Regions from separate parts of the Endozoicomonas sp. PH6C genome, predicted to be linked through region 1. Evidence: predicted binding sites of a transcription regulator. Region 1 holds the regulator's gene; each other region holds the start of a gene.
The links. Region 1 encodes LexA, which represses DNA repair genes until DNA is damaged. Its sites were predicted from a motif close to TACTGTNTANNTANACAGTA; they were not measured.

Region 1 (8,058 bases):
CATAGCAAATTTGTTAGGATACTCGGTCAAAATTCTCCTTTTGAATTAGAGGTTTCTTTTGAAGCTTGGGAAGCACTGCGCAATAAGTTAACTTCTAATCAATCATGAATCAATACAATGCCAAATCCGGAGATTAACCACCTCCGGATTTTTTATTAACAAAAGCTTAAACTATAGTGGCCCCATAGGATGGACAGACGGACAATTAAAGTTTTTCGGGCAGAGATATCTCCACTATGGTAACCAGACCCTATTGCAGGGAATAAGGTGTTATCGTAACTAACTAACCGGTCAGTGATTTCTGAGAAAGAAAATACTTAAATATCAAGTATTAAGGGCAATGCTGAAGCCTGGCATTTATGGCTATTTCCTCAGCATGGAAGCAGTGAGTTTATTCTCACTAATTAATTTGTATAAAGTAAAGGAGAGAAGGCTATGGAATCAATGAGAACTTCTATGAATACGGCGCAGTGGCAGCCATTTAATCTGCCAGACACATCCTTACAGACTACCTCAAAAGCTTCTGATATTGTTAAAAAACTGCTGGACAAAGTGTCATTAGGCATCCTCAGTGCCAAAGGTGTCAGGGACGACGAAAGCAAGGTAGTGTCTTCTACCAGCCTGGCTCCGGTTTTGGGAATGCTTCTGGCGTGTATGGATGATAAAGCCAGGAAGGCGGCAGTTCTGGGTATCTCGGAAGAAGAATTAACTGATGAGCTGGAGGCTCAGATCCATAAAAAACTCGGTGAATTCAGTGTAAACCACCCTTTCGCTAAGGATCCAGACCATAAACAGGCACTCTCTTGCACTAACTTCATAGGTTCTACCTCTGCCCTCGGGAATGAGAAGCTTAATCAGACACTGTCTGAATCTTATCACACCGAAAAGCTGGAATGTCATGACTATGACAGGTGCCTGGCCGATGTCGCTGAAGATTACGTGAAAGAGAAGACCAATGGAAAAATCGAAAAGTTGTTTCATGGTCATTCTAAAGCTCGACGAGAACTAATTAGAGCGGTATTAGGTCATGTGATGGAATTCGACGGTATTTGGAAAGATGAATTCTCTGAAGACAAAACGGTCCATCGCCCATTTAATTGCGCAAATGGAAGTTTTATTAGAAACGTCAAGATGATGTCTTCAACTGAAGAGCTTCAATTTGTTGAGACCAGTGAATTTGATGCCATTGGTAAAGAATTCCAATCCGTGAATGGAGAAGACCTTAAATTAGTTGCAATACAACCACACTTTGAAGATCCTGAAATGATTAATAAACTTGACTCTGAAGCCATTAATCATCTGATTGAAAGATTAAATGATCGTAAAGTGAAGATGGATCTAAGACTTCCGAAAATAAAAATAGAGAATAGTTGTGATACCAGGTTACTCGACAAAATTTCTGAGGTATTTGGAACCAACATAATAAAGGCCGGGGATTTAACAAGATTAGGCGATTCATCAGACGGTGATCTGGAGATACTACAGAAGACCAAAGTATCCATTGGTGAAAAGGGAGCTTATGGTACAGTGGCCACTGCCGCAACAACTACTCTCAGGGACCCATCCTCTGAGCGTCCCAGCTTTGAGTTTAATTACCCTGGCTACATTGCCATTGTCGATGGACAAGGTAATCGGTTGCTTGAGATGGTGATTAAGGATGGCAGCTTTTTTGAGCTTGACGGCACACCCGAAATCATACCCGCTGGAAAACAGAGCTCTGACAACCAGCCAGCTTATTACGATTTTGACATGTCTGATAGTGACGATGATACAGAACCAAAAATCGATTTACCCACAAAAACAAAGATGGTACAAAAAGACTTATCTGCAATAACACGATTATCTTTTGACGTTCTTGAACATGTAGATGTGAGTAATTTTATAAATAACTATTATAATCTGGATGGGAAGCTTCATATTGAAAGCACTGAGGCAGATGATGTCAGGATAAGAATAAATATGTCTTCTCCGGATGACGCTAAACAGCTTAAAGGAAGAATATTAGAATCCATTGGAAAAGAATATGAATATGGACGTTTTATCAAGATTCATGATAGATGGAACCCTGTTGAATTAGATGTTTGCGGCGATGCCTGGAAAAAAATGATTACTAAAATAACTTCTGGACAATCATAAACAAAAAGCCAAATCCGGGGTTTAATCACCTCCGGATTTTTTTTTAACAAAAGCCTATAAGCATAGTAGTCCCCATAATATGGACAGATAGACAAGTTATGTTTTATGGCAGCACTTTGGACAGAGATAAATCCACCATGGTAACGAGCCTTTATGGCAGGAAGCAAGATGTTATCGTAACTAACTAACCGGTTAGTGAATTTTCCGAAAGCGAATACTTAACTAGTAGTAATGCTACATAATAAGAAATTTACGGCTATTTGAAAAACATGCGCTGTCTGAAAATCATGGAAGCAGTGTGTTTGTCCTGAATAAAAAATTAATTATTATCAGAGTTAGGAGAAAATATTATGCACCCTATTGGACATTCATTCAGACAATTTTCATTGTCATCGCAACCGCTAAATCTGCGAAACACATCCTTCAAAGCCACCTCACAGGCTTCATATCTTGTAAAAAAACTGATTGATAAAGTGTCATTAGGAATTCTGAACGCCGTAGACGCCAGGGACAATAACAGCAAGGTAGTGTCTTCTGCCAGTCTGGCTCCGGTTCTGGGTATGCTTCTGGCGAGCATGGATGATAAAGCTAGAAAGGCATCGGTTCTGGGTATCTCTAAAGAAGAGTTAACTGATGAGATGGAGATTGAGATCCATAAAAAACTAGGCGAATTCAGCGTTAACCATGCTTACGCCAAGGATCCGTACCAGATACAGAAGGCACTCTCTTGCGCTAACTTTATAGGTTCTGACTCTGCCGTCATAAACGAGCATCTTGATCAGATACTGTCTGAATGTTATCAAACCGAAAAGCTGGACCGTCCTGACCAGGACAGGTGCCTGGCTGACGTCGCAGAAGACTTCGTGAAAGAGAAAACTCATGGAAAAATCAATAAGTTGTTTCATGGTCATTCTAAAACTCGACGAGAACAGATTAAAACGGTAATTGGTAATGTGATGGAATTCGAGGGTATCTGGAAAAGTCCATTTTCTAAAGAAAAAACAGCTTCGGGCAAATTTATTTGCGCAGACGGAAGTATAATTGAAAACGTCAAGATGATGAAGTCAACTGAAAATGTTCAATTTTTTCATAACAGAAAGTTTGGAGCCATTGGCAAAGAATTCCGATCAGTTTATGGTGAAGATCTTAAATTAGTCGCAATAATAACACCTGATGACAGTCCAACAGGGATTAACAACCTTGATTCTGATACAATCAATCACCTGATTGACGGATTAAATGGCTCTAAAATAGAGATGGATCTAATGCTACCCAAGATAAAAATAGACGGCAGTTGTGACACCAATTTACTCGACAAAATTTATCAGACATTTGGAGCCGCTGTCATAAGGTCTGAAGATTTAACAAGATTAGGCCATCCCTCAAATTGTGATCTGGAAATTCTTCAGAAGACCAGAGTATCCATTGATGAAGAGGGAGCTTATGGTCAAGTTGCCACTGCCGCAACAAGAACGCTCAGAGGGTTCGGTACAAAAAAACCACCACACTTTCATTTTGTCTCCCCTGGTTACATTGCCATTGTAGATGGACAAGGCAATCGGTTGGTGGAGATGCTGATTAAGGATGGCAGCTTTTTAGAATTTTATGCGGCTGGGAATGACTCAGCTGAAAGCTTGAAATCTAATGATTTGAAATCTGATAAAAGTTTGAAACCAAATGACTTGACAGCTGATAGCAAAATGACTCCTATCGAAAATTATAAAAATTACAGAAAATTAGATGAACCCAAAAAAGACGAAAGAATTATTGAAGAAACTATTAACTCTATAAAATATATGTTACCAGATGATGAATCTATTGATGTGAGCAAACTAATATACCATAGGTTTGATCCGAAAGAGGATTTTAATATCAAAAGTGCCAAAGCACTTAAATCCAGATTAGCTATCCATACTGGTACTAAGGACAATGCCCTTGAAATCAGAGAAAAAATATTAGAATGGCTTGATTACAAACATGTAGATTTTGTTAAAGTTTGGCATGGTTTTGATGGCTTTGAAGTAGAAGTTTCAAATGATGCCTGGGATGCACTGCGGAAGAAATTAACTTCTACACAATCATAAATAAAATGCGAAATCCGGAGATTAACCACCTCCGGATTTTTTATTAAAAAAAGCTTCAGGGACTCAGCTTGCGAATTTCAGCCAACAACTCATCACTATGGTGGCAAAGCATGCCTCACCTGCACCATTGACAACCCTCTTGTCATTTTTTACTTATCGTCGCAGCCTGGCAAGGTACTTAATAACTTGCCACCACAAGAATACTGTATATAATCACAGATACTGTATAAAAAAACAGACTGAGAGACCATGATCAAACTGACTAAACGGCAATCCGAGATACTGGACCTGATCAAATCTCATATTGAAGAGACAGGTTTCCCACCCACCAGGGCCGAAATCGCCAAGACCTTCGGCTTTCGCTCACCCAATGCTGCCGAAGAACATCTCAGGGCACTGGCCCGTAAAGGCGCTATCGAGATTACCCCCGGAGCCTCCCGTGGTATCCGCATTCCAGACAGCCAGCCTGAAGGCCTTCCGATTATTGGACAGGTTGCTGCCGGGAACCCGATCCTCGCCCAGGAACATATCGAAGACCACCTGATGCTCAATCCCGCTTTCTTCACCCCATCGGCAGACTTCCTGTTAAGGGTAAAAGGAATGAGCATGAAGGACATCGGGATTCTTGATGGTGACCTGCTGGCCGTTCACAAGACAACAGATGTTCGAAACGGTCAGGTTGTCGTCGCCCGGATTGAAGATGATGTCACCGTGAAAAGATTCGAGAAACAGAAAAACAAAGTATTGCTGCATCCGGAAAACGACGAGTTCGAAACCATAGTCGTTGATCTCACTCAGGATGCCTTTGCCATCGAAGGTTTAAGCGTCGGAGTCATCAGAAATCAGTCCTGAGACGGAATAAGATGAGTCTGACCATTATTCCAGAGACACTACTCACAACAGGCAGCTGTTGTTAAAGGCCCACTACGCTGAAGTGCGAATAACAAACAGCGTCCGGGCTATGCCAGAAGGAAGAATTTATGCTGTACCGAACCAGCAGTGAAAGGCACAATTTTTCAGCTCCAAGCTATCAGACCAATACAGTCTGCATTAACCCCTCGCGCCTAGAAAAGACTTTATCAGGAAAAACTGAAAAGTCTCTGAAGCCCAGTATTAATGAACTCATTCTTTCAGGTCAACCCTGGCAGGCAGAACAACTCCTGACGCCCATGCTCAGTCAGCTGTCCACTGACAGTGAACGTTGGTTGACCCTGATTCTGGCAGATGACACCAGAACCCTGCACTGGTTAAAGAATTGCGACTTAAATCATGACAAGGTGCAAATCTTTAGCTCCAACAATATTAATCAGACATTGGAACTCACCAGGAAAGCGCTGGCATCCGGAACCAGCCACACTGTCATCAGCTGGCTGGGGCATTTGGATAAAGGGTGGCTAAGTAGGCTTGAAAGCGCAGCCAGGAATGGACAGTGTCAGGGGCTGGCTATTCGCACTAGACAGGTTGCATGATGCCTGTCATTTCCATGAAAATAGAGTCAGTGCAGTACTCTGTTCTCAGGAATCTCTTCTTCAGAAGACTGCGGACGAGTAAGTTCAGCAACTTCACGCATGCCTGCATCAAACATGACCTTTGCCACTTGCAGGTGGTCCCCTTCAAGATACATCTTGGCTTCCTCTGAAAACTTCATAGTCAGCAGCGGCTCACCCTCGTCATCACTGCGTCGCAGAACGATCTCTCCTGTTGGAAGTTCCACAATTTCCAAAAACGATGCAGCCATATTTCGTTCCATAAATAGCGTATAAGAGGGAGAAATCATGCAGCATTGTGACTTATGATGCAATAGGTCAGTACAGAGTAATGCAAAGTGTTATTGCAGACTGGAAAGTAAAAACCCTTAAAAGAGCTGCAGCTTTTGCCCCCGTATTGCAGCATACACACGATAAACTGGAATTAATCAGGCTGTTAGCGACAGAGCAAAGCCCAATACTTTCGCACCATTCATCGTGCCATAATCAACAGGGCTAATCGCCTCAACCGGAACAGCATATTCGGCAGCACGCAGCTTGAGATCATTCAACATATATTTAACCTGAGGACCCAGCAGAACAACATCGAAACAGGCTACCTGTTCATCGAAATGACTAGCGCCGAAGGCTTCAACCTCGACTTCTTCACTCCGACTTTCAGCTGCTTCGCGCATTTTCTCCACCAACATGCTGGTAGACATACCTGCCGAACAGCACAGCATGATCTTAGTCATAAGACACCTCTGATCAAATTGAACAACAGCCATAAACAACAGAGTTCTAAACATTCCCACAATCATGCACGGTTTGAATCAATCCAGGCACACTATTATGAGTCATGAATCAGATCTAAAAAATCTAATCACCATTCAAGATTGAAATTTCTAAAGTGCCCTACCAACTCCTTGAGGGAGGCAAGAATACTCTTGGCACTTTCTGGCGTCTTAATACCTTTGGTGACTTCACTAGTATCCGAAGCAATCATAATCATACTGCTATTACTTGAATATGATTGTATATTACCATTAGCATTAAAAATATCGTCATAAGCTTTAAGTAAATCTGCCAGCCAACTGTCCGACGACTCCAGCTGCTTTAACTGCTCGAGTTCAGACACTTCTGCCGGTTGCTCAACCATCAATCTGCAAGCATCTTCCAGAGACAGCAACCGGGTCAGCTGCTCACCGTAGGGAGACAATATCTCCGCCAGCATCGAGGAATAGGCTTGACTGGCATGCATCAGAAATGCCTCTCGAAAAGCCTCCTGCTCAAAAGCTTCTGCTCTTTCCCAGGCATCCAGCTGTAAACGGGCATAGTGTAATTTTTTGTTGGTATGAGAACGCCACTGCTCAGACATAATCTTTCTCAAAAATAAAAAGACCTCCACGGATCTCTGTGAAGGTCCTGTTTGTGACGAGGCCAGATCAGGATTTTTTGCGCTTCCTGGTGACTTTTTCTTCCCACTTGCCTTCCTGGAAGGTAGCACTCCACCCTGAAGCCTTGCCTTCAGACTCACTCATAACATATTGAGTTCTGGTTTTGCGACTGTAGCGAATGATTGCGGGATTACCATCAGCATCCTGCCTCGGTGCATCCAGAAGATAATGATACTTTGGATCAATAGCCGCCTGATGAGGGATCAGTTCACTCACCAGAGGAGCACGGGTCTCACGGTTCTTTGGGAACTGGCTGGCCGCCAGGAAAAGACCTGAGGCACCATCTCTGAGAATATAATGATCATCCACTTTCAGACATTTGAGCTCAGGCATGGGTACAGGATCCATTTTGGGGGGAGCCGCTTCCCCACTTTTCAAGAGCTTGCGGGTGTTTTTACACTCGCTGTTGGTACAACCAAAGTATTTGCCAAAGCGTCCGGATTTGAGCTGCATCTCGGAACCGCACTTGTCACATTCAAGCACGGGGCCATCATAACCCTTGAGTTTGAATTGACCTTTTTCCACTTCATAGCCGGAGCAGTCCGGGTTATTACCACAGACATGAAGCTTACGCTGCTCATCAATCAGGTAGCTTTCCATCGCCGTAGAACACTTGGGACAACGATGCATAGCCCGCAAAGCATTGACTTCTGCATCCTCGTCGTCAGCATCTTCAACTTCTTCGCCGGGCACCAGATTAATGGTACATTTACAACGCTCCCTGGGCGGGAGCGAGTAACCGGAACAACCCAGAAATACTCCCGTACTGGCCGTGCGAATCATCATATCCCTGCCACAATCAGGACATTTGATATCGGTAGGAGAAGGGTCATTGGAGCGCATACCGTCGCTGTCGTCTTCAGCCTGCTCCAGCTTGCTGCTGAAATCACTGTAGAAACTGTCCAGCAGATCTTT
Region 2 (8,058 bases), 760 kb from region 1:
TTTAATATTTGATAGCAAGGAAGGCGTTATTTACGAGTTGCAACTATTAAACAAAGGGCGTCACCAGTTTCGCATCACTGACCGCAGAAAAGATTCTGCATACTCTTTTAAAAACACCGATTTTGATAAAAAGCTCATTAATACTGAAAGTACTTATTACTACTCTTCTGAAAACAAAAATCATTTTATACCCATAAATCTATACTTTTCTTCCTCATAACCCTTGCGCAGCTTACTGAGGATCGTGAAACCTTATCACTAAACCAAAGCCCTTGGTATCGTCCCGAATTGAACGCAAACGTTGCACCGGCTTGCTTCGGTGGTATGATGCGCACTCCAATTTTACTGCAAGAGAATGGCAACCTGTCGACATCCCTTTGAACACAGTGTCCAAAAGACGGTTCAATAGGTGCAGGTTCCATGTATACAACAGCCATGAGTCAGTTTTTCCAGATCCACCCCGAGACGCCACAGCTTCGTCTGATTCGCCAGGCCGCAGAAATTCTGAGGGCTGGAGGGGTGATTGCCTACCCTACTGACTCAGCCTATGCCCTGGGCTGCCTGATCGGTGACAAGAAAGCGGTTGAGCGCATTCGCCAGATTCGTCGATTGGACGAAAAGCATAACTTCACACTGGTGTGCAGAGATCTCTCTGAACTGGCCACCTACGCTCAGGTCGACAATGTTCAATACCGTCTACTGAAACATCATACACCCGGCCCTTACACTTTCATTCTCAAAGGCACCCGTGAAGTGCCTCGCCGCCTGATGCATCCCAAGAGAAAAACCCTGGGTTTACGAGTACCAGAGTGCAGTATTGTAAGCGCCCTGCTCAATGAACTGGACGCGCCCTTAATGAGCAGTACTCTGCAGTTGCCAGGTGACAATGAACCCATGCTGGACCCATACGACATTCGTGAAACACTTGAAAACCAGCTGGACCTGGTCATTGATGGAGGTTATCGAGGTATGGAACCAACCACCGTGATCAGTTTGCTGGCAGAAACGCCTGAAGTCCTACGGAAAGGTAAAGGCAATCCGGAACCGTTTCTCAACTGAATCCGATCCAATGCACTAATCTGTTGCTAGCAGCCTGTCGGACTTAAGACTGTCCTACTGCGGTTGCAATAAATTGGTCTAAAAACCCCTGTTTCTTCGTCAAATAGCTCGCTATTCTCCTCAGAAACAGAGATTTTTATCCTCAATTTCTTGCAATCCTCGCTACGGACGCTTAAGTCCGACAGGCTGCTAGAGAAATCCGACTTCATGACAGATTTTTTTTACTGTGAAACATTTTTCATCTTCGGGGGCGACAAAAATTTGTTTCAGTCACCATGGCTGATTTATTCACTGCTGGCAAAAACACGCTTTTACCGTCGTGCAAACTGTCGTACCCTGTTCACTCAGGATTCTAACGGGAGAGCCTCTTGAGCGCTGTAGACTCACAGTCGCGTGTTCTATCTGGCATGCGACCTACTGGCCGATTACATCTTGGCCATTATCATGGGGTATTAAAAAACTGGCTTCGGCTGCAACATGAGTATGAATGTTTTTTCTTCGTAGCTGACTGGCACGCGCTGACCACTCACTATGAAGAGCCGGAAAAACTCGAAGATTCAGTCTGGGACATGGTCATTGACTGGCTGGCGACTGGCATCAATCCCGGTTCGGCCACCCTGTTCATACAATCCAGAGTTCCGGAGCATGCAGAACTGAATCTGCTGCTCTCCATGATTACCCCGCTCTCTTGGCTGGAAAGAGTGCCCAGCTACAAGGATCAGCAGGAAAAACTGAAGGAAAGGGATCTCTCTACCTTCGGCTTTCTTGGCTATCCACTCCTGCAAAGCGCCGATATCCTTGCCTACCGTGCAGGTCTGGTTCCTGTCGGTGCTGACCAGGAAGCCCACGTGGAGATTACCCGGGAAATCGCCAGACGCTTTAACCACCTTTATGGTCGGGAGCCCGGCTTTGAGGATAATGCCGAGGCCGCTATCGGCAAAATGGGCAGAAAAACTGCCAACCTCTACCGCAAGCTCCGTCGCGCCTACCTTGAACACGGGGATGACGAAGCTCTTGCCACGGCCAAGGCGCTGCTCAAAGAACAGAGCAATATCACCCTGGGCGACCAGGAAAGACTGTTTGGCTATCTGGAAGGGACAGGTAAGGTTATCTTGCCGGAACCTCAGGCTTTGCTGACTGAACAGCCCCGCATGCCGGGTCTGGATGGTCAGAAAATGTCCAAGTCCTGCGGCAATACCATCGGCCTCAGGGAAGACCAGGACAGCGTAGCGTCAAAACTGAAAAAGATGCCCACAGACCCGGCTCGCATTCGCAGGAATGATCCGGGCGAGCCGGAAAAGTGTCCGGTCTGGCAACTGCATCAGGTCTATTCAGATCAACAACGCAGAGACTGGGTTCAGGAAGGCTGTCGCTCAGCAGGTATCGGCTGCCTTGACTGCAAAAAGCCCCTGATCGAAGCGGTACAGGCTGAACTGGAGCCTATTCGTTCAGAAGCCAGGGAACTGGAAAACAATCCCGATGTCGTAAAAAGTATCATCGCCGAAGGGACCGAAAAGACCCGGGACGAAGCCCAGGACACCCTCAGGGAGGTTCGGGAAGCCATAGGACTGGACTATCGTTGAACACTGTGTTTCAGTGAAGTATCAGCTATTACAAACTACAGGTCAGGTTCTTCGAGTCTGATCGTCATAAAAAGCAGTTTTACCGTTTGTCGGTCAAACTGCTTTTTTTCAGTTAGAGGATTCGAAACAGGGTGAAGCATCAATGACCTCCACGGAAACCGTGGCTGAGCCCGGAGAACAACCCCCTGAAGAGCTGACAACGCCAGCTCAATCGGACTCTGAGCCTGAACTCATTGAACACCAGATACGGGTTATGGGTCAGCCCATGGCCAAGTTGCCTGACGACCTTTACATCCCACCGGATGCCCTGCAAGTTTTTCTGGAAGCCTTTGAGGGGCCTCTTGACCTGCTGCTCTACCTGATCAAGCGTAACAACATGGACATCCTGAACATTCAGGTGGCAGTCATTACAGAGCAATACATGCAGTATGTAGAATTGATGGAATCAGGACAATTTGAGCTGGCAGCTGAATACCTTGTCATGGCCGCGACACTGGCCGAAATCAAATCACGAATGCTGCTGCCCCGGGTCTCTGAGGACGAAGACGAGGAAGAAGATCCTCGTGCCGAGCTGATTCGTCGACTGCAGGAATATGAGCGCTTCAAGAAAGCCGCAGAAGATATTGATCAAATGCCAAGAATGACCCGGGATCTGCACGAAGCCAGTGCGGCCCCACCCGACCTGGAAAAGGAACGCCCCCATCCGACAGTGGATCTCAAAGAGATCATGCTGGCCATGGGAGAAATACTCCGCCGCTCAGAAATGTACGTCAGTCACCAGGTTGAACAGGAAGCCCTGTCCACCCGTGAACGGATGAGTGAAGTTCTCTCCATGCTGACCTCTGAGCGTTTCACTCCCTTTGTTGCCCTGTTCCGGCTTGAGGAAGGCAAACTCGGCGTTGTCGTTACTTTTATGGCGGTGATGGAACTGATCAAGGAATCCCTGATCGAACTCATTCAGAATGAACCTTTTGGCCCCATTCACGTAAAGGCACGGATTGACTGATGGAAGCAGAACAACTGCAACGTATCCTGGAAGGAGCTCTGCTGGCCAGCCAGAAACCCCTGACTGAAGAAAAGCTGGCCGCACTGTTCCCCGAAGACCTTTACTCTGAGGAAGAGCGCCCGGATGACAACCAGATTCGTGGGGCTCTGGTAGCTATCTCTGAAGCCTGTGAAGGACGGGGCTTTGAACTCAAAAAAGTGGCATCGGGATACCGCTTCCAGGTCAGACAGGAATTGTCACCCTGGGTTGGCAGACTCTGGGAAGAAAAACCACAGCGCTACACACGGGCACTGCTGGAAACCCTGGCCCTGATCGCCTACCGGCAGCCCATCACCCGGGGGGAAATCGAAGACATTCGCGGGGTGGCCGTCAGCAGCAACATTATACGAACCCTTCAGGACCGCGAATGGGTTCGGGTGGTAGGTCACCGGGATGTCCCGGGGCGTCCGGCCATGTTTGCCACTACCCGCCAATTTCTGGATTATTTTAATCTGGAAAATCTCAATGAACTGCCCCCCCTGTCCGAGATTCGTAATCTGGAAGAAGCAGCCCGGGAACTGGCAGAAGCTAACGATCAGAGCAGACCAGTGGCAGAGGACGCTGAAGTTCAGGAGGACACTGAGGTGGAAGAGCAATCCTCTGATGAGCTATTTGCCGAACTGGATGAACTGGAAGCTGATCTGCCAGATAACTTTGACGATCTGATCCGTAAAAAGAACATTGATGAACCAGAACCTGAACAACCGTTGGTTGAGCAGGAGGCTGAACAGGAGGCTGAACAGGACACCCATATATCGGATTCGTCGGTAGGACTTTTCGCTGAAGAGGATCAAGTCGCACACCAGGCGACAAATCCATCCTTTGAAGAAGAGCCTGCTTCCGAAGTAGAAACACCCGTGGAAATATCAAACGAAAATAACTAACCCCTGAGCAATGCCTGATGACCCGATGGAACAGCCACGGAAATCCACGCTGTCTTAACCTATCCTGAATCGCTATACTTTGGCCCCTTTGATTGAGAAACAGAGCGGCATAGCCGTAAATACCATGACAACTGAAACCACTCCTCCCCAGGGTGAGAAATTGCAAAAAATCCTGGCGGGCGCCGGCCTGGGCTCGCGCCGTGAGATGGAACGCTGGATCAGCGAAGGTCGAATCTCCGTCAACGGAGAACAGGCCAGCCTCGGCGACCGAGCCTCAGCTGAAGACAAGATTGCTGTCGACGGCCGCCCGGTCAAACTGGAAACCTATGCTTCCGGAATCCGTCGTGTCATCGCCTACAACAAGCCGGAAGGCGAGATTTGCAGCCGCCACGACCCGGAAGGCCGCCCGACCGTTTTTGACAAACTGCCCAGACTACAGGGCGAACGCTGGATTGCCATTGGCCGTCTGGATATCAATACTTCCGGACTGATGCTGTTCACCACCGATGGTGAGTTGGCCAGTCGCTTGATGCACCCTTCTTACCAGGTTGAACGTGAATACGCTGTTCGAGTGATGGGTAATACAACAGAGCAGAAAGTTAAAAACCTCTTCGATGGCGTCGAGCTGGAAGATGGCCCTGCCCGTTTCACCGATATTGTTGACTCAGGCGGTTCGGGTATCAACCGCTGGTTTCATGTCTGCCTTCTGGAAGGCCGTAACCGTGAAGTGCGCAGACTCTGGGAATCACAGGATTTGACAGTAAGCCGCTTGAAACGAGTTCGTTTTGCCAATGTCATCATTCCTGACCACCTGCGCATGGGTCAATGGGAAGAAGTAGAAAAAACTGACATCGACGAACTGGCGGCAGCCGTTCAGCTATCACCCGCACCCAACACACCAACTCGCAGAGTCGATCCGAGACACACCAAAACCGGCCTGAAAACCAGAGGCACCCGTGGTAAACCTGCTATCAACAAGAAGCGGCCCTCGCCTCACAAAAAGCCTGGTGCTTTCAAAAAGAACAGGCATCGCTGATGTTATCTGAGCTCCAGCCATCGAGTTGGAGCTCTTGGTGATACCCTGAATATGCTTTAATGAGTTTCCATGCTGGCCCTGACCGGGTTCTCACTGGACAGATTAACTGTACTTATATACAGTTAATCTAAACCACACCTGACAGGAGAGGCCCATGTCTATTACCCCCATGTGGCGAGTTGACCGGGACGGAAGCATGTTTACAGATAAAAAAGCCGCTGAAGAATACGATCGCATGTTGGAACTGGCCGGGAATATCACCAGCCTGCTGGAAGATCACTTTGAAATTGATGAGCAACTGGCAGAAGAGATCGGCCTGATGTTCGCCAAAAACAAGGAAGCCTTCGCCAAAGCCTTTAAAGGCAAACCGGACCTGGTGCTCGAGATAGGCCAGACTGCTGAGCAAGACAATGACCCAAATGAGGATCAGACTTCGGCCTGAGCTGGCCTGCCAATATCCGATAACCAAGAGCGGAAAGCCCTGATCCGCTCTGCCACAAACCCTTTTTTATCCCCTCCCATTTAGAACGAATCAGGAATAAAGAGCATGGGTAAAAACAATCATCCATTTCCCTCTGACTCACTTCAGGTTCAGCTTTAAAATAGCTCTTTGTGAAAAAAAGTCTTTCTTTCATTCCTGATAGAGAAACCCTTTTTTTTACCAAAAACAGCGGTTCTAAAGGTCATTTTTCCCATAATCAGACCAAGACACTAGTGAAGCAACCCGCCAAGTAGCACTTGTACTGGTTGCTAATACAGCGAATTCCGCTAATATATCGGCCTTTTTGTCTGGCAAGGTATGTAGTCACGACATGACGAGCTTCGTTCCTGGACAGCGCTGGATCAGTGACACCGAAACTGAACAAGGGCTGGGTACCGTTCTGACTTTCGATAGTCGCATGGTAACCCTATTGTTCCCCACCACCGGTGAAACCCGGCTCTACTCCATTAATAACTGCCCGCTATCAAGGGTACAATTTAATCCTGGTGACAAGATAGAAAGTCACGAGGGCTGGACCATGACGGTGACAGAAGTCATCGAAGAGAATGGTCTGCTACTGTATAGAGGCGTTCTTCCCGACGGAAAGCCCAAAGAGCTTCCCGAATCGGAACTGGGCAACTTTATTCATTTCAACAAACCGCAGGACAGAATGCTGGCGGGTCAAATAGACCAAAACAGCAACTTTTCCCTGCGATACAAAACTCTGTTGAACAATTGTCGACTACTAAGCTCTCCTGTGAGAGGGCTGCTCGGTGCCCGTACCAGCCTGATACCTCATCAGCTGCATATAGCGCGTGAAGTGTCTGGACGTCATGCTCCCAGAGTGATGCTGGCTGACGAAGTCGGCATGGGTAAAACCATTGAAGCCGGTCTCATCCTGCATCAGCAACTGATCACTGAACGAGCCAGTCGGGTATTGATTCTGGTACCGGAAACACTTCAGCATCAGTGGCTGGTTGAAATGCTGCGTCGTTTCAATCTGCACTTCGGACTGTTTGATGAAGAGCGTTGCCGTGCGACTGAAGATGAAAACCCGTTCAACACGGGGCAACTGATTCTCTGCAGCCTGGACTTCCTGAGCCAGTCCGAACATCGTTTTCAGCAAGCTCTTGAGGTCGACTGGGATCTATTGATCGTCGACGAAGCTCACCATCTGGTCTGGTCAGAAGAAAACCCCAGCCGTGAATATCAGGTTGTGGAAACATTGTCGTCACAAATTCCCGGCCTGCTGCTGTTGACAGCAACACCTGAACAGATGGGACCCGAAAGTCACTTTGCCCGGCTCCGTCTGCTGGACCCTGATCGTTTCCACGATCTGGTGACCTATCAGGAAGAGGAAAAAAACTATGAGCCTGTGGCCGAAGCGGTTCAAGAGCTGCTGGAAAATAACCACCTGCCGGAAGTCGCCTGTCAGCACCTGACCGGTTTCCTGGGTCACGATTGTCAGCCTCTGATCGACCTGATCAATAATGGCTCTTCTGAACAAAAAGAAACGGCCCGCGAACAGCTACTAAAAACCCTCCTGGACCGCCATGGTACTGGCCGGGTTCTGTTCAGAAATACCCGTGCAGCGGTGGGAGGATTCCCCGGCCGTGTTGTTCAGGGGTACGCCCAGAAGCTGCCCGAGCTTTATCAGATTGCCCAGGAAGAAGAAACCGAAGCCCGTGGTTCGCTCTACCCCGAACTGGCTTACCAATCCCATATCTGTGTTGATGATATGGACCCCTGGTGGAAGGTAGACCCACGCATCGACTGGCTGATTAACCTGCTGAAGCTGCTTAAAAAACAGAAAGTGCTGGTGATCTGTGCCAATGCCAATACCGCTCTGGATCTCGAGGACGCTCTCAGAATTGTGTCTGGTATACCCACGGCAGTGTTCCACGAGAACATGACTATCGTAGAGCGGGATCGAGCGGCTGCATGGTTTGCTGATGAGGAATACGGTGCCC
Region 3 (8,058 bases), 1.5 Mb from region 1:
TTTTTGTCATTTGTTCATCTTTTATATCTGAGGAAATTCAGGAAATACATCACATGGCTTTCAATCGGGTTGATGTCATTTAAAAAATCTTCCTGTGATATTGATGCACTTCATAAAAAATGAACTACTATTTCTATCCTGTTAACGGAACTATCATAGACTCTGATTGTGATTGCTACATCGAATCGATCAGGAAAGATGTCAGGTTTTAGCTTTCAGCAGAGAGATTCTATGGTTAGGTACTTATAACAGCCTGCCTCAATACAGGCGTTGATTTCTCAATTATCTGATGCAAATAATCGTAACCCGCAAAAATTGTCGGTATCAGGTACGCTTGTTTCATAGGAGGTCTGATACATTATGCAGCTAAAAAACGTCTACAAAACTTTTACATTAATGATGATTTTGTTACTGGCTCTTTTCCTTAATTTTTTGCCATCATCGGTCTGCGCTACACAAGTCGATATGGATGACAGGGAGATCAACCTCAAATCGTCCTTAGTCAAATGGTTGCTGGCACTGAATGCAAGGCCCTATGTTTATTATCCCAATGAGCCAAAACTGATTTTGGCAACAATAGCCGAAGATGGTCTGGATGACTTTGCCTGTTTACTGGAAGTCAACAAAGAGCTTCGTCGTGATAAAGCTTTTAACAATATTCCTGTTGAATTGACTGTACAGAGCACTCAATCTCAGAAAAAAAAGCTCTACCGTGTTTTTTCTGAAGCTTCTGATCTGAAAATTAATTGGATTTTTAAGGATGAAAGGCAGGAATACGACACCAGTTCGATGCAGATGGAGTTCGGAAGTTTTACCCTCTCCCTGTCAACCTGGGCAGGAATGAGAATCCCCAGTACATCCAACTGGTTGGGAATTGGTCAGTATTCTAATATTGGTGCCGGAGGCAAGAGTTTGGCTGAGAGCTTTATTGTCAGTTTATGGCTGGTAGAAAATTTTCACCAAAGATCTGGAGTCAGTAGCCTTGAATCTATTCCTTTGAATCGTCAAACCATGAACTACATCTCGGACTTTCGGTTTGAAGGTTATGATTTGTGTCAAAATCTTACAGAGTGCTCAATTAAAACAGAACAACATAAGTTCTCTATTGCTACGCCAAGGTTTGGTCTGGGTGAACTGCACCTTGGGTTACCCTTTAACTCAGAACTGATCGAGAAAGTTGATAATTACGAAATTTCAGATGACAAAACGTCAACTTCACTGTATGAAGATTTAAAGCAATTACTGCAAGATAGGCCATGGCTGGGACTTGCTCTTACGGGTCATAGTGATTTGGATGCTCAGGCAGAAGCTATTCAGAACGTGTCGTATTATACCGCTTATTACGACGATGAAGCCTTCTTGAAAGAGTATTTGGAGATTATCAGAAGAATAGATCCGGGTGACATAAAAATTGTTACCGACCTTAAATGGTCAATGTTATCAACAGAATCCTTTAAAGAAATGCTCAGTGAACTGGGTTTTGGCAATGTTCATTACAAATCAAACAGTGCATCAAATAGCTATTGTCAGCGCACAACCTCTGAATATAAAAAAATAACGTATAGCGATTGTGACCCTACTGTCTCTGAATATAGAAAAATAACGTTTATCGATTCTGGTTTTATTGATAACGACAATGCTTACAATGCTCTGGCTTACTTCTCTCAACCATTAACCCTGGTTACAGGAGATATCAACCTGACCAAAGCCATCACAATGAATAAGATTCCTTTTTACCAATGGCGTCATTTTCAAACTCAGGTGAACGAACATCTTCAATCATTCTGGCAAGGCACAGGCCTTGAGTCATTTTTCGTGAATGACTATCAGCCAGAAATAAAGGCAGCAGCACTGAATCAATTTAACCAGGACTCACCGCTTCGTCGTCAGACAAACAAGCAAATCATTAAGGCAAAAAACGCCATGCCTGATCTGCTGGATGTTGTATGGCTGGTCCACTGCCCCAATGCAGAAGTTTGGCGTCTCGATACACAAGTTAAGAGAAAGTTGGTACAGGGTGAGAACAATGAATTATTTGATGAAATCAAAAACACAGAAAGCAAGGATATTCGTGATATTTTGGCAACCAAGGTACTGATTCAGCACATATTCGATCAGAATACCGGTTATGATAAAGAACAGCTTGACGAATTCTTCAAGTTAATTAATGACTCAAGGCTCAGGGAGTACCTGCTATCATTGCTGAACGTATATTGAACCAACTGGCCAGATACTTGAAAAAGGCTGAAGCCTTGGGCTGTCTGCTTATTCAGGGCTATGATGCGGCCAGAAAGAAACTTATTATAGGCAGCTGTACCATTGATCTGATGTAACTTTTGTTGACCTGATGCGTTTAATCATTGCTGAAAAACCCAGTCTGGGCAGAGCCATAGCCGATGTTTTGCCCCGCCCCCATAAACGACAGGATGGCTACATAGAGACCGCATCCGGTGATGTCGTCACCTGGTGTATAGGCCACCTGCTGGAGCAGGTTGAGCCTGAACAGTATGACTCTGCCTTCAAGCAATGGCGTTTTGAACATTTGCCTATTGTTCCCCGGCAGTGGCAACTGCAACCACGAAAAAACACTCGCTCCCAGTTATCTGTGATTCGTAAGCTGTTGAAAACGGCTGATGTCATTGTTCATGCCGGAGACCCGGACAGGGAAGGGCAGTTGCTGGTCGATGAAGTGTTGGATTATCTCAAACTTTCACCAACCCGCAGAAAAAGTGTCCGTCGTCTTTTAGTGAATGACTTGAACGGTCCGGCAGTTAAGAAAGCCTTCGATCGAATGCAGAGCAATTCTGATTTTGTACCTCTCTCTGTTTCCGCTCTGACACGCTCCCGTGCCGACTGGCTCTATGGTATCAATTTAACCCGTGCCTATACCGTTCTTGGCAAAAAGGCAGGTTATGGCGGTTTGCTTTCTGTCGGTCGGGTACAGACTCCGGTTTTGGGCCTGGTGGTTCGAAGAGACGAAGATATTGCCGATTTCCAACCCAAACCTTATTTCGAAGTCTTTGCCCTGCTGGTGACTGACCAGGGTGAGTGTTTCAAGGCAAAATGGCAACCCAGTGAAGCCTGCCAGCCCTGGATGGATGACGAGGGCCGTGTACTTGATCGTCGACTGGCGGAAAATGTTGTCAGCAGGATTCAGGGCAAGGAGGGGACAGTCACTAAGCTGGAGAAGAAACTTGGCAAGGAATCGCCACCGTTACCCTATTCACTTTCCGCTCTTCAGATTGATGCTGCCAAACAGTTAAGGATGAGTGCCAAGGAAGTGTTGGATGTCTGTCAAAAGCTTTATGAGCAGAAACTGGTGACTTATCCCCGATCGGATTGTCGTTATCTGCCTGTGGAGCATTTCAGGGAGGCACCGGAAGTGCTTGGCACGATACGAAGCAATGATGAAAAACTGGCCAGTGCTGTGGACGGTGCATTACCCGACCGCAAAAGCAAAGCCTGGAATGACAGTAAAGTAAGCGCACACCACGGTATTATCCCGACCACCCGTAGAACTGATCTCTACAAAATGGGTGACCGGGAGCGCAACTTATATGGCCTCATCGCCAGACAGTATGTGGCACAGTTTTATCCGGATCACCGGTTTTTAGCTCGTAAAGTCAGTGTCACCCTGGAAGGCGGGCAATTCACGGCCAGCAGCAGGGAGGTGCAGGAAGAAGGCTGGAAAGCCATTTTTCCCCGCAAGCCGTCCGTCTCTGAGGATAAAGAGGACGGTCAGAGGTTGCCGGAATTGCACAGGGGGCAGGCACTGCTCTGCAAGGATGCGGATTTGGCAGAAAAGCAAACTCAGCCACCCAGACCTTTCACCGACGCCACTCTGCTGTCGGCCATGACCGGTATTGCCCGCTATGTTAAAGATACCGGGATCAGGAAGGTGCTCAAGGAGACCGACGGTCTGGGTACCGAAGCCACCCGGGCAGGCATTATAGAATTATTGTTCAATAGGAAATATCTTACCCGTCAGGGGAAAAACATTCATGCTACAGAGACCGGGAAAGCATTGATAAAAGCTCTGCCCGAGCCTGTCAGTCGTCCTGACATGACCGCCCGCTGGGAAGCCTCACTGAATCAGATTGTAGAGAAAAAAGGCTCTTATCAGACTTTTATGAGTGAGCTGGAACAGCATCTGGTTCAGTTGTTGCGGGAGGCCGGGCAGTGTGGAACCATTAATGTACAGGGGTTGCCTCCGGTATCGCCAAACCGCTTCAAGAAGAAAACCCGGCGTAGAAAAAACTCTCCTCGAGCCTCCTGACAAAGATCCCTGAATGTGAACGAATTCAGCGTTCCGTTTCTGCCTGGTAAGATGTTTGTCCAAGAATTTTCAGTTTCTGGCAAAGGCTGTGTTAGAGTGCCCCAGTGGTTCTTTTGATCCTACACGGGCAGATTCGTTGGGCTGACTCAGCCAACGTTTCTGGGATGGTTGATATGATTCGAACAGGATGATCCCCCATGTACAGAGCTTTTCTGGCCATTCTGGTTGGGTTGGGTATGACCGGACTGGCATCCGCATCGGATAATTACTCATACACCTGTGACCGCAGCAATCAGGAACGAAAGATAAGCGTCATCTATCTTCAGCGTGAATCCAGCCTGCCCTGTCAGGTCCGCTACACCAAAGGCAGTGATGAAAAGACACTCTGGAACGCCACTTACACTGAAGGCTATTGCGAAGGTCAAGCCTCAGAATTTGTGAAAAAACAGGAAGGTTGGGGTTGGAATTGCACCCTCGACCAGCCAAAAACCGGTGGCAGTCTGCCAGGAGATGCCGAAACGAGAGCGCCAGAGTCCGGCTGAATACCTGCTGATCCGGGCTTAAAGCTAACCACATTCAGGCTGGCAGCATGAATCTGAATCATGTTCGATCGCGGTAGTTAAACTTTCTGGGGTAATCAGGGTCTAAGAATTACCAGTAACTGATTCAGGAACACCTCATGCTGCCAACCCGCTTTACCCGTGGGCAGGTTCTTTCTGCTCTGCTAATCCTTCTTCTGTCTGTGCAGTCGTCTCTGTCGTTTTCTTCAGAAAGTTGTCAGACAAGCGAATGCAGTGGCTTTCGAGGCTATAGGTTTCCTTTAGCAGCCCTGTTTGTCTCTGCAGTTACTTATTACGCATGGTCTGAGACACCGAACGTTACTTTATCCGATGAGGATGAATCCTGCAGTATTCATCCCTTCGAACTCTGGAAGCCCAGGCTGGACAGAGAATTCTGTCAGTCCCTGGTTTCCCTGAAAGACCGCACAGAAGCGTTGGAACTAATAAGGCAAACGGGAGCTATGCAGCCTGCGACAGTGGCTTGCCATAACTGGCAAGCTGAGCTGGCAGACTATTTCAACTGGCGTTGGCCAGGAAACAACGCCAGCCAATGGCAGCAAATACCTGTAGGGGCTTTTAAGCAAGTGCTTGACATCATCGAAGAAGCTGACTTTATAGGTATTCTGGCTCGCTCTGCCTCGATCTATTCGTTGAATACGATACAGGTCAACAGTCAGCAGTTTATCCTGAAAGGCTATATCAACAGTGGCTTTATTATTGTCCCTATGTTGAAAGTGGCTGAATGTTATTTTGTACCCGAAGAAGAGCCGGTGGCTTTTGGTTTCGATGAGTGGAGTGGGCTAATCGGGGGGCGTATTCATTCCCTGTTCAAAGCCGTGAAGGGGCGTTCTCTTGGGGTCTGGGTTGCTGAGTCTCGCAAACCCTCAAGCCAGGTTGATCTTGATGCCTTGTTCTCGGAGTTTGGGCAAGTTCTGGCGAAGTTTCACCTGCGTCACAGAACTTCAAATTTCAATGGGATTTATACTCTATCCAGAGCGGTTCACCATGACCTGGATTTCAAGAATGTTTTTTATGATGAAAAGACGGGTTTCTCGCTGATTGATACCATTGGGCTTTCTATTTCAGTGCTGGAACCCTCCGAAATGATCCATGATCTGAGTCAGCTCTTTGAAGATATGAACAGAAGCAGGATATCAAAGAGAGGCTTTATCAGGGCTTACGCAAGTCAGTGGCCAGAAGAGACTCAGGCAGTTATCAAGGAGGACTTGGCATTACTTCAATTGATGCTGAAGTCGGGATATAGCCCGAAACGTTGGCCCTGAGCCTGTTATCGAAGCCAAAGCGGCAGTCGGGGTCTTTTGAATACACGCTGAATTATCTGGTAGATCATGAAATCGATACTTCGATCTTTCATGCTTTCAAAAGCTTTCAAAAGTAAAAATTACTAATTTGTATCTGAATTGGGTCGGTGATTTTTATATTTAGAGTATGCCACCATGCAACCAAGAGCTGTCCAGCACATGTTTGAATAAAGGTCAGTATAATCAGGTTTTATTTGTCCTTTGTTCATATATTGCATTAAATATGCGGGGGGCTTATGAAATAGGCAATCGGCTAAAAAAAATGTTGCGATTGTGGCAATCGGGCGTCCTACTCTTGAAGACAAGCATTTATATACAGGTCTAATAATATATTTAAAATGAATCATATCTTTACATTCACTGAATGCCAGTTCAATAGACCCGCAGACTCTGGAAACGGATCTATCAAAAATAGATATGCAATTGCCAGCTATTTTTTTTACCAGCGAACATTTTCTTTTCAGAAGTGGTATTTTATTATTTCTGGCTAAAAGTTTTCCTTCTTCATTGAACTCTTTACATAAATAAACAGTTTTTTTTGCACCAGTATTTTCTGACATGTGATCAGTAGAGTTAGAAAAGCTCAAAGTTTTTTCTTTGCAAGCACCTATCATTCGTATACCCCACATGATTTTTTATAAATAATTAATATTTTTGACGCGTATTAAAAAAATTAGTTCCTTATCAGTTAGACCTGATAACAGCAATGTTATTAAGAAACCAAAGCGTCAACGTGGATCAGTGAGCCTCTTCTTTGCCGATCAGGATTCACCAAATAATCTTACTCAGGCTGGCAGCATGAATCTGAATCGTTGAATGATGTTCGATGGCCGTTGAACTCTCTGGAGTTATCACGGTCATAGAATGATCAGGATCTGATTCAGGAGTACTTTATGCCGTCAAACCGCTTTGCCTGTGGGCAATTACTTTCTATTCTGCTGACCTCACTGTTCTTAATGCAGACGGCACCTTCATTTTCTTCAGAAAGTTATCATACAGAGCCATGCCGTCGCTCTGGAGGGCATCGGTTCTCTTTGGCCGTCCTGTTTGCGTCTGCAGCTAACTATTTTGCATCGCCCGAGACACCACACTCGCCAGAATCCGGGGAAGATGAATCCTGTACTATCCAGCCCTTTGAACTCTGGAAGCCAAAACTGGACCGTGAATTTTGTCAGTCTCTGATTGCCAGTAAAAACTGCACAGAAGCTTTGAAACTATTAAGAAAAACGCAAGCCATGCAACCTGCAACAATGTCCTGCGATGATTGGCAAGCTGATCTGGAAGACTATTTCAACTGGCGCTGGCCGGGGAACAACGCCAGCCAATGGCAACAAAATCCTGTGCATCACAGAGGGTTACAGTGGGTGACTGACACCATGGATGAAGCTGAGTTCATAGCTCTTCTGGCTCGTTCTCCTTCGGTGTTTTCGTTGGACAGGATCGAGATCAACGGTCAGCCGTTTATTTTGAAGGGCTATGCGGACACTGGCTTTATGATTACCCCCATGTTGAAAGTGGCAGAATGCTACTTTGTGCCAGAAGAAGAGCCCGTGGCTTTTGGTTTTGATGAGTGGAGCGGATGGGTCGCGGGGCGTATGCACTCCCTGTTCAAAGCCGTGAAAGGGCGCTCACTCCATGATTGGCTGGATGCGTCCCGTAAACCTTCAAGTAAGGTTGACCTTGGTGCCTTGTTCTCGGAGTTTGGGCAAATTCTGGCGAAATTTCACCTGCGTCACAGAGATTCGGATTTGGATGGAATTTATACCCTCTCCAGAGCAGTTCATCATGACCTGAATTTCCAGAATGTTTTTTATGATGAAGAGTCGGGCTTCTCTCTGATTGATACCATCGGGCTTTCTGTTTCAGTTTTGGAACCGTCTAAAGTACATAATGACCTTAT
Region 4 (8,058 bases), 2.4 Mb from region 1:
CCGCCAGAACCGCACCCTGGATGGATGCACCCATGGCTACCGCTTCGTCAGGGTTCACATCTTTACGAGGTTCCTTGCCGAAGAAAGCAGCAACTTTTTCCTGAACCATTGGCATACGGGTTTGACCACCCACCAGAATGACTTCGTCGATGTCAGACAGATCCAGGTCGGAGTCCTTAACCGCCAGACGACATGGCTCCAGAGAACGCTGAACCAGGTCTTCAACCAGAGACTCCAGTTTAGAGCGGGTGACTTTAACGTTCAGATGTTTAGGACCGGTTGCATCGGCAGTGATGTAAGGCAGGTTAACATCAGTCTGCTGAGCAGAAGACAGCTCAATCTTGGCTTTTTCAGCAGCTTCTTTCAGACGCTGCATGGCCAGAGGGTCACCTTTAAGGTCGATACCCTGGTCTTTTTTGAACTCTTCTGCCAGGTAATCGATCAAACGCATGTCAAAGTCTTCGCCACCCAGGAAAGTGTCACCGTTGGTGGCCAGTACTTCGAACTGGTGCTCGCCGTCAACATCGGCAATCTCGATGATTGAGATATCAAAAGTACCACCACCCAGGTCGTATACAGCGATGGTCTGGTCACCCTGCCTCTTGTCCATGCCGTAGGCCAGAGCAGCAGCAGTTGGCTCGTTAATGATACGCTTGACATCCAGACCGGCAATACGGCCAGCATCTTTGGTTGCCTGACGCTGAGCATCGTTGAAGTATGCAGGTACGGTAACCACCGCTTCAGTAACAGACTCGCCCAGGTAGTCTTCAGCGGTCTTCTTCATTTTCTTCAGGATTTCAGCAGAAATCTGAGGCGGCGCTTTTTTGTCACCTTTAACTTCAACCCAGGCGTCGCCATTGTCAGCTTCAACAATCTTGTAAGGAACCATCTGGATGTCTTTCTGAACCACATCGTCTTTGAAACGACGGCCAATCAGACGCTTGATGGCAAACAGGGTATTGTCAGGATTGGTAACGGCCTGACGCTTGGCTGGCTGACCTACCAGAGTCTCACCATCGTCAGTGAAGGCGATGATAGAAGGCGTTGTACGACCGCCTTCAGCATTTTCCAGAACCTTGGCTTTTTCACCATCCAGAATAGATACACAAGAGTTAGTGGTACCCAGATCAATACCGATTATTTTACCCATTGTTCAATCTCTCCATTGCCCTGATTCCAGGACGAAATTCTTTAGTTCAATTCTTTAATTCTTCAGCTGAGGGCTGCTTGCCAGTGTCTGGTGAGCAGCTGTTTTTGGCCTTTGAAATCAATATGGGATCAATCGATTTGATTTCAAGGCTGTTGAAATATTCTTTTTTGAATATTCCTCAGCAAAATCACTTATTTGGAAACAACAACCATAGCCGGACGAATCAAACGACCATTCAGCTTGTATCCTTTCTGGAAAACATCAATCACGGTGTTGGCTTCAACATCGGGATTCGGAACCATCGACATGGCCTGATGGAAGTTCGGGTCAAAAGGCTGACCACTGGGGTCTTCCTGAACTACCGCGAAGCGTCCCAATGCATCCAGGAACTGCTTCAGAGTCAGCTTCATACCTTCTACCAGGGCTTCGTGAGACCCTTCTGCCTGTTCGGCACTTTCAATGCCTTTTTCCAGGCTATCAACCACTGGAATCAGTGCGTCAACAAATTTTTCCAGAGCAAATTTGTGAGCCTTTTCAACATCCTGCTCGGCACGACGCTTAATGTTCTGCATTTCAGCAGCAGTACGCAGAGTCTGATCTTTCGCCCTGGCAAGTTCTTCGTTGAGTGCTTCCAGCTGACTCTCAAGGCCGTCGGTCAGATTACCTTCACTGTCGAGTCCAACACCACCCTCTTCGTTCAGCAGGCTTTCTTCTGCCTGCTGCTCTGTGGCTTCTTCCGTTACCTGCTCTTCAGGTTTGCTGCTTTCTACTGTCATTCCAGAATCTCCGACCGGGAGGCAATCATTTAGATGAAACGTATATTGGGTCACGAATTCCGGATTCAAGACCTGAAAAACAGTTTTTTTAACGCAAGCGATCATTTCGCAAAACACCGGGCCGCAAAACAAAATCACAACGGCCCCCATCTCATTCAGTTCAGGATCAGTGGATTTTTTCAGCTCTGACTTTACGAATCGCACACTTCAGGTTACTGTATATATAAACAGTAAAGCTACAGTAGCGGGTATTTATCATGCTGACCCAACTGTCCATCAGCAACTTCGCCATCGTTGACCAGCTGGATCTGGACATCCATTGTGGAATGACTGTCATTACCGGCGAGACCGGTGCCGGTAAGTCCATCATGCTGGATGCTCTCGGTCTGGCAACGGGTGACAGAACCGATAGTCACTGTGTTCGTCAGGGTACTGACAAAGCTGAGATTCACGCTTCTTTTGATATCAGCCAGTGCACTGCGGCAAAAGCATGGCTGCAAGAAAAAGATCTGGCCAGTGATGATGAGTGCATTCTCCGAAGAGTCATTACCAAAGAGGGACGGTCCCGTGCCTATATCAATGGGACTCTTTCTCCCCTTGCGGATCTTCGGGCCATTGGTGAACGGTTAATTGATATCCATGGCCAGCATGAAAGCCAGTCGTTACTGAAAAAAAGCAACCATCGACTGCTTCTGGATGATTATGCCGATATACAAAAACTGGCCTCCGAAGTGGCTCGCACTGCCCATCAGTTCAACCAGACACATGATGAACTGACCACTCTCAGCCATAATCGCAGGGAGCAGGATGAACGAGTGCAACTGCTCAGCTATCAGCTTCAGGAGCTGGAACAGCTATCACTTCAGGAAGGAGAGCTGGAACAACTTGAGCAGGAACTCAAACAGTTATCCCATGCTGAAGGCACTCTTTCCGTGTGTCACGAAATCAATGCTATCTGCTCAGACAACGAGGCAGGTAACATTCTCCAGAAACTCTCCACCTGCCTGCAGCGCCTGAGCGATCTGCAAATAGATCACCCAGCCATCAACAACACAATTGAAATGATGTCCTCTGCCCAAATTCAGGTCGAGGAAGCGGTAGGAGAAATCAATCACTTTATCGATCATTTTGATGCCGATCCCGCCAGAATGCGGGATGTGGATGAACGCCTCAGTGCTATTTACGACCTTGCGAGAAAGCACAGGGTTCAACCCGAAGCGTTATTGGAAAAACAAAGCACGCTTGGCTCTGAGCTGGAGAGCATCCAGTTCAGCGATGAACGGGTTGAAGCATTACAACAAAAGCTGATCGAACTAAAATCCGAGTTTCAGAACCAATGCGAAAAACTCTCCAGAAAACGTCAGTCTGCTGCCAGACAACTTGAAAAAAAAATCACTAGACGCATGGCTTTGCTCGGCCTGCCACACGGAGAGTTCATCATTGCCCTGACACCGATAGAGGGCAGCATGCTCTCAGCCAATGGTGCTGAAGAGGTCGAATTCCTGGTGACGACTAACCCGGGTCAACCACCCAGAGCACTGGCTAAAGTGGCCTCTGGTGGTGAACTATCGAGAATCAGTCTGGCCATTCAGGTGATAACCGCTCAAACCTCTCACATTCCCAGCATGATCTTTGACGAAGTGGATGTCGGCATTGGCGGTGGCACCGCAGAAATTGTCGGAGCCATGCTCAGGGAGCTGGGAGAAAGAAGTCAGGTAATTTGTGTCACCCACCAGCCTCAGGTAGCATCCCAGGGGCATCAGCATTTGCATGTCAGCAAGAAGGTTCGCAATGCTAAAACTTCCACTGAGATCGTCGGCCTGAAAGGCGATTGTCGTGTTAAAGAGGTGGCCCGAATGTTGGGCGGTGTAGAAATGACCGAGTCCACACTCAACCACGCAAAAGAGATGCTTAGTCTCTGTGTTTCAAGGTCTGCCGCCTGAAATTACCTTTGCAGCTCCTTAATCAGTAACCCCATTCCTTTAGCCAGTTCCTTCACGGCTTTGGGTGCATATTCTATTTCAACCCAACGTTCATCCTTATCGGGATATAAAATCCAGCAACGCTGCTCAATACTGGAACAGTCTGACTCCAAAGTATGGCCAACGCCGAACACTGTCAGGGTGTTATTGTTTCGGACCAGCCCCCGCTCCAGTTGCTGATGCCGAGTCACCACCAACTCCCCTTCCCGGTTGGCTCTTACAGAATACTCTATGGATGAGTTTCTGGCTCCACCTTTAATTGCGTTAGCCTTGAGCAGGCTGTTCAAATAAGACTCCAGCACGAGATCAGCCACAGCCGGATCAAAATTCTGCTGCATCTGCTCAACAAATGATTGGGGTTTTTCGGCAGGCTTCAGTTCCATTACCTTCTGCGCTTGTATTGCAAAGGGTAATAGCAGCAAGCCTGTAAGGATAAGTGTTTTCATTATTATCTGACTGTTCCACTGTCACTTCACATATTAATATCGAATAGTCAGTGGGAGACTGCAACCATTTCTTCTTAAAGCTGAGTCAATCAATGCTGCTGGTCTGGTGTCACTCTCATCACTTCTTCGATGGTTGTTAATCCTGTTGCTACTTTCTGAGCTCCGGAAAGGCGAAGACTGTACATACCTTCTTTGATGGATTGACGACGAAGGCTTTCTATATCAGAAGTCTCTGCCAGCATGTCCTTAAGAGATTGAGACATAGGCATTAACTCATAAACACCCGCTCGCCCCCTGTATCCGGTATCCCTGCATTCCAGACAACCCACAGGTTGAAAGATCTGCGAAGGCGCGGGGGCTGTCCAGGGACGAGTCAGGGATTTCCAACCAGACTTATCGAGTTTTACAGGCTGTTTGCAAGAAGGACACAGTGTTCTGACCAGCCTCTGTGCCATAACTCCCAGAACCGTTGCTTTGATCAGATAGTGGGGAACACCGAGTTCCAGCAGACGGGTTATTGCAGACGGCGCGTCGTTGGTGTGTAAAGTGGAAAGCACCAGATGCCCGGTCAGCGCCGCCTGAATCGCCATTTCAGCGGTTTCCAAATCCCGAATCTCACCCACCATAATGATATCCGGATCCTGACGAAGCAGCGCACGCAGGCCGCTGGCAAATGTCAGATCAATATTATGCTGAACCTGCATCTGATTGAAGCTGGACTCCACCATTTCAATAGGATCTTCAATAGTACAAACATTCACCTGATCAGAAGCCAGACTTTTCAGCGTCGAATAGAGCGTAGTAGTTTTACCTGAACCAGTAGGGCCCGTGACCAGAACAATCCCGTTGGGCTGCGCGGTCATATGAGTCCAGCGACGTTCGTCTTCTCTGGAAAAACCCAGCTCGCCAAATCCCTTGACCAGAACATCCGGATCAAAAATCCGCATCACCAGCTTTTCCCCGAAGGCGGTCGGCAGGGTTGAAAGTCGCAGTTCAACTTCATTGCCATCCGGGTTGCGGGTTTTAAGTCGGCCATCCTGTGGCTTTCTTTTCTCTGCCACATTCATACGACCCAGAATCTTAAGGCGACTGGTTACGGCAGCCGCCACCTTGGCAGGCATCTGGTAGATCAGGTGTAGCACCCCATCAATTCGAAAACGCAGGTGAGTCTGCTCTCGTCTGGGCTCAACATGAATATCACTAGCCCTTTGTTCAAAGGCATACTGGAGCAACCAGTCGACAATATTAACTATGTGCTGGTCATTGGCGTCCGGAGCCTTCATATTGCCCAGCTCAAGCATCTGCTCAAAGCTGTTCAACTGAGTGGACTGGACGCCGTTGTGTTCATTAGCACCCAGGACAGACTTTGCCAGTCGATAAAATTCCGAAGTGTATCTTCGAATATCGGTTGGATTGGCGACCACCCGCCGGATTTCCTTGCGGTTAATATGTCTGAGATTATCCTCCCAGCCAATGTGCCACGGCTGTGCTGAAGCGATCACAAGCTCGTCAGCCGAGACTTCTACTGCCAGAATCTGATGACGTATGGCATAAGCGTGAGACATGACCGGAGTAATGGCAGTAGCATCAATTTTCAGAGGGTCAATGTGAAAATACTCCTGGCCTGACAGATCTGCCAACCAATGCATCAGGGTATCGAGATCGAGAGAGCCGCCACTGCGGGCGTCCTTCAGATCCTGTGAGGCAATGTACTCCAGAGGGTGAAGCTTAAGTTGATCAGCATTTCGATGACGAGCCAATATTTCATTGGCTTCCGATTGCCTGATCCGACCCGTCTGAATCAGATCAGAGACCACTGTCTGCAGATCCAGAAGGAGTTCTCTGTTGTTGAGTGAGGCCCTGAATTTATTGGCGTTTGACTTCGGCTCACGGACACTGGACACTGTCGTTTCCTTTTACCTTGAAAAGCTTTCCATCTCGCTATTCTCCACTAAACCGTCAGCTTATGCCTATAAGAAAATTCAGGCTTTTAAGCAGAAGTTCAATTCAGCAATGGTTCAACTAAGTATATCGCCAGAATAAACCGCGACTGATGTCTGTTATAAATGGCTTTCTGGATACGAGGTGACCCATTCCCCTCTATACTGACTTTTACTCAATACCATTCTCTCAAGACACTCCGCTGTGGCCCCATCAATACTGCATAGTTTTCTGTTCATCCTTTCACTGACAGCCCTCATTCTGATATTGATTGGTCGTCTCAGGTTTTCGCCATTCATCGTCTTGCTGCTCAGTGCTTACGCCACAGGTTTTTTTTCAGGCCTGCCGATCTCTGAACTGACTCCCCTCATATCCCGTGATATGGGCAAGACGTTCGGCGACGTCGCTCTGCTCATCATTTTTGGGGGATTACTGGGAAATATTCTGGAGAAGTCGGGCGGAGCCGTCCTTCTCGCAGAGAAGCTGATTCTCTCTATCGCCAGGCGCTTTCCTGCGTTAGCCATGGGTATAGCCGGATATATTATTTCTATTCCCGTTTACTGTGACTCTGGATTTATCCTGCTCAACAGTATCAGGCAGTCTATTGCCCGGAGAGTGCAGTGCAACCCGATCTCTCTCAGCGTTGCTCTGGGTGGAGGCCTGTTTGCAACCCATTCTCTGGTCCCTCCCACACCCGGGCCCGCAGCGGCAACCCTGATTTTGGAAATATCTCCGAGCCTGACAATTCCCTGGGCGCTGGGAGTGGCTCTCCTGGTCACTTTTGTAGCTATTCTCTGGGGTAAATGGGTCACCCGCTGGCTGAATGATGAGAGCCAAGTAGTCAGTGACCCTCCTCAATCCCCCCCTGCTCATCAAAAGAATGTCTGGACAGCGATTATCCCTATCCTTCTGCCTTTGCTACTGATGTCCATGGCTAACTTTCAAACAGGCAATAAAGAGCAAAGCTGGACTGCTTTCCTTTCACAACCTGCCAATGCTCTGTTCCTGGGTTTGCTGGCCAGCCTGCCTTTGATTCGACACTGTAAGACCGGACTGACTGAGATGTTCAGTGAGAGTATTCACTCATGCGCGATGATTATCTTGATCATTACAGCCGGTGGGGCGCTTGCGGGAATGCTGGCTCAGACCGGACATATAGCCAGAATTGCTCAAGGACTGCCAGAGAGCCTTGGACTGATTTTGCCTTTTCTCGTAGCCGCTCTCTTCAAAACCGCCCAGGGTTCTAGCACCGTGGCCTTAATCAGTGCGGCTTCGATGATGGACCCCTTGCTGCCTGGCTTGGGTCTGGACTCCCAAAATGGTCGACTGTTGACCTTTTTGTCGGCGGGATGTGGCTCCATGATGGTTACCCATGCCAATGACAGCTATTTCTGGGTAGTCACCCAGTTTTCCGGAATCAGCCCGGCCACAGGCTTTAAGTCATTCACCCTGGCCACCCTGCTTCAGGCTTTTACTGGGCTGGCAACCGTGCTGGTGCTGGCTGGATTCCTGAAGATCTGAAGCAGTTCAAATCCTCTCTCGGCCTTGCTCTTGTCTGCAGGCTTCAAATCAATGGTTTTTGCCAGTTCATCGGCAATCATTTGCAGTGCATTTTCATCACCCTTCACCAGCTCGAGCTCCAACTCACAGATGACACTGCTCTCATCTCCTGAGCGGACAAACCCGTAATCCAGAGCAACTTCAACCCTGGCATCTGGCTCAGACCACTCCACCAGCCAGCAGGTACGATCAAAATCGGTCGA

Region 2: a site for LexA is predicted at 5,712-5,731, ahead of ACOMG9_RS15445 (YebG family protein). Genes of this name have one in related genera too.
Region 3: a site for LexA is predicted at 2,256-2,275, ahead of ACOMG9_RS17570 (DNA topoisomerase III). Genes of this name have one in related genera too.
Region 4: a site for LexA is predicted at 2,140-2,159, ahead of recN (DNA repair protein RecN). Genes of this name have one in related genera too.

The regions. Positions count from the first base shown of each region.
Region 1 covers NZ_CP185342.1:3,215,485-3,223,542, forward strand. The annotation lists gene ACOMG9_RS12040 (serpin family protein) at 1-108, shown strand, start outside; gene ACOMG9_RS12045 (serpin family protein) at 436-2,136, shown strand; gene ACOMG9_RS12050 (serpin family protein) at 2,487-4,220, shown strand; gene lexA (transcriptional repressor LexA) at 4,470-5,072, shown strand; gene ACOMG9_RS12060 (SulA-like leucine-rich domain-containing protein) at 5,201-5,689, shown strand; gene ACOMG9_RS12065 (hypothetical protein) at 5,716-5,958, opposite strand; gene ACOMG9_RS12070 (PTS sugar transporter subunit IIB) at 6,136-6,441, opposite strand; gene ACOMG9_RS12075 (DUF6586 family protein) at 6,570-7,076, opposite strand; gene topA (type I DNA topoisomerase) at 7,132-8,058, opposite strand, start outside.
Region 2 covers NZ_CP185342.1:3,971,827-3,979,884, forward strand. The annotation lists gene ACOMG9_RS15420 (L-threonylcarbamoyladenylate synthase) at 436-1,059, shown strand; gene ACOMG9_RS15425 (tryptophan--tRNA ligase) at 1,428-2,642, shown strand; gene ACOMG9_RS15430 (segregation and condensation protein A) at 2,785-3,648, shown strand; gene scpB (SMC-Scp complex subunit ScpB) at 3,648-4,571, shown strand; gene rluB (23S rRNA pseudouridine(2605) synthase RluB) at 4,696-5,607, shown strand; gene ACOMG9_RS15445 (YebG family protein) at 5,762-6,049, shown strand; gene rapA (RNA polymerase-associated protein RapA) at 6,420-8,058, shown strand, end outside.
Region 3 covers NZ_CP185342.1:4,747,211-4,755,268, reverse strand. The annotation lists gene ACOMG9_RS17575 (hypothetical protein) at 361-2,217, shown strand; gene ACOMG9_RS17570 (DNA topoisomerase III) at 2,348-4,276, shown strand; gene ACOMG9_RS17565 (hypothetical protein) at 4,474-4,818, shown strand; gene ACOMG9_RS17560 (hypothetical protein) at 4,956-6,119, shown strand; gene ACOMG9_RS17555 (hypothetical protein) at 6,242-6,772, opposite strand; gene ACOMG9_RS17550 (BUD32 family EKC/KEOPS complex subunit) at 7,052-8,058, shown strand, end outside.
Region 4 covers NZ_CP185342.1:5,621,652-5,629,709, forward strand. The annotation lists gene dnaK (molecular chaperone DnaK) at 1-1,150, opposite strand, end outside; gene grpE (nucleotide exchange factor GrpE) at 1,342-1,926, opposite strand; gene recN (DNA repair protein RecN) at 2,184-3,869, shown strand; gene ACOMG9_RS20475 (hypothetical protein) at 3,872-4,354, opposite strand; gene tfpB (type IV pilus assembly ATPase TfpB) at 4,444-6,186, opposite strand; gene ACOMG9_RS20485 (GntP family permease) at 6,500-7,816, shown strand; gene ACOMG9_RS20490 (CYTH domain-containing protein) at 7,759-8,058, opposite strand, start outside.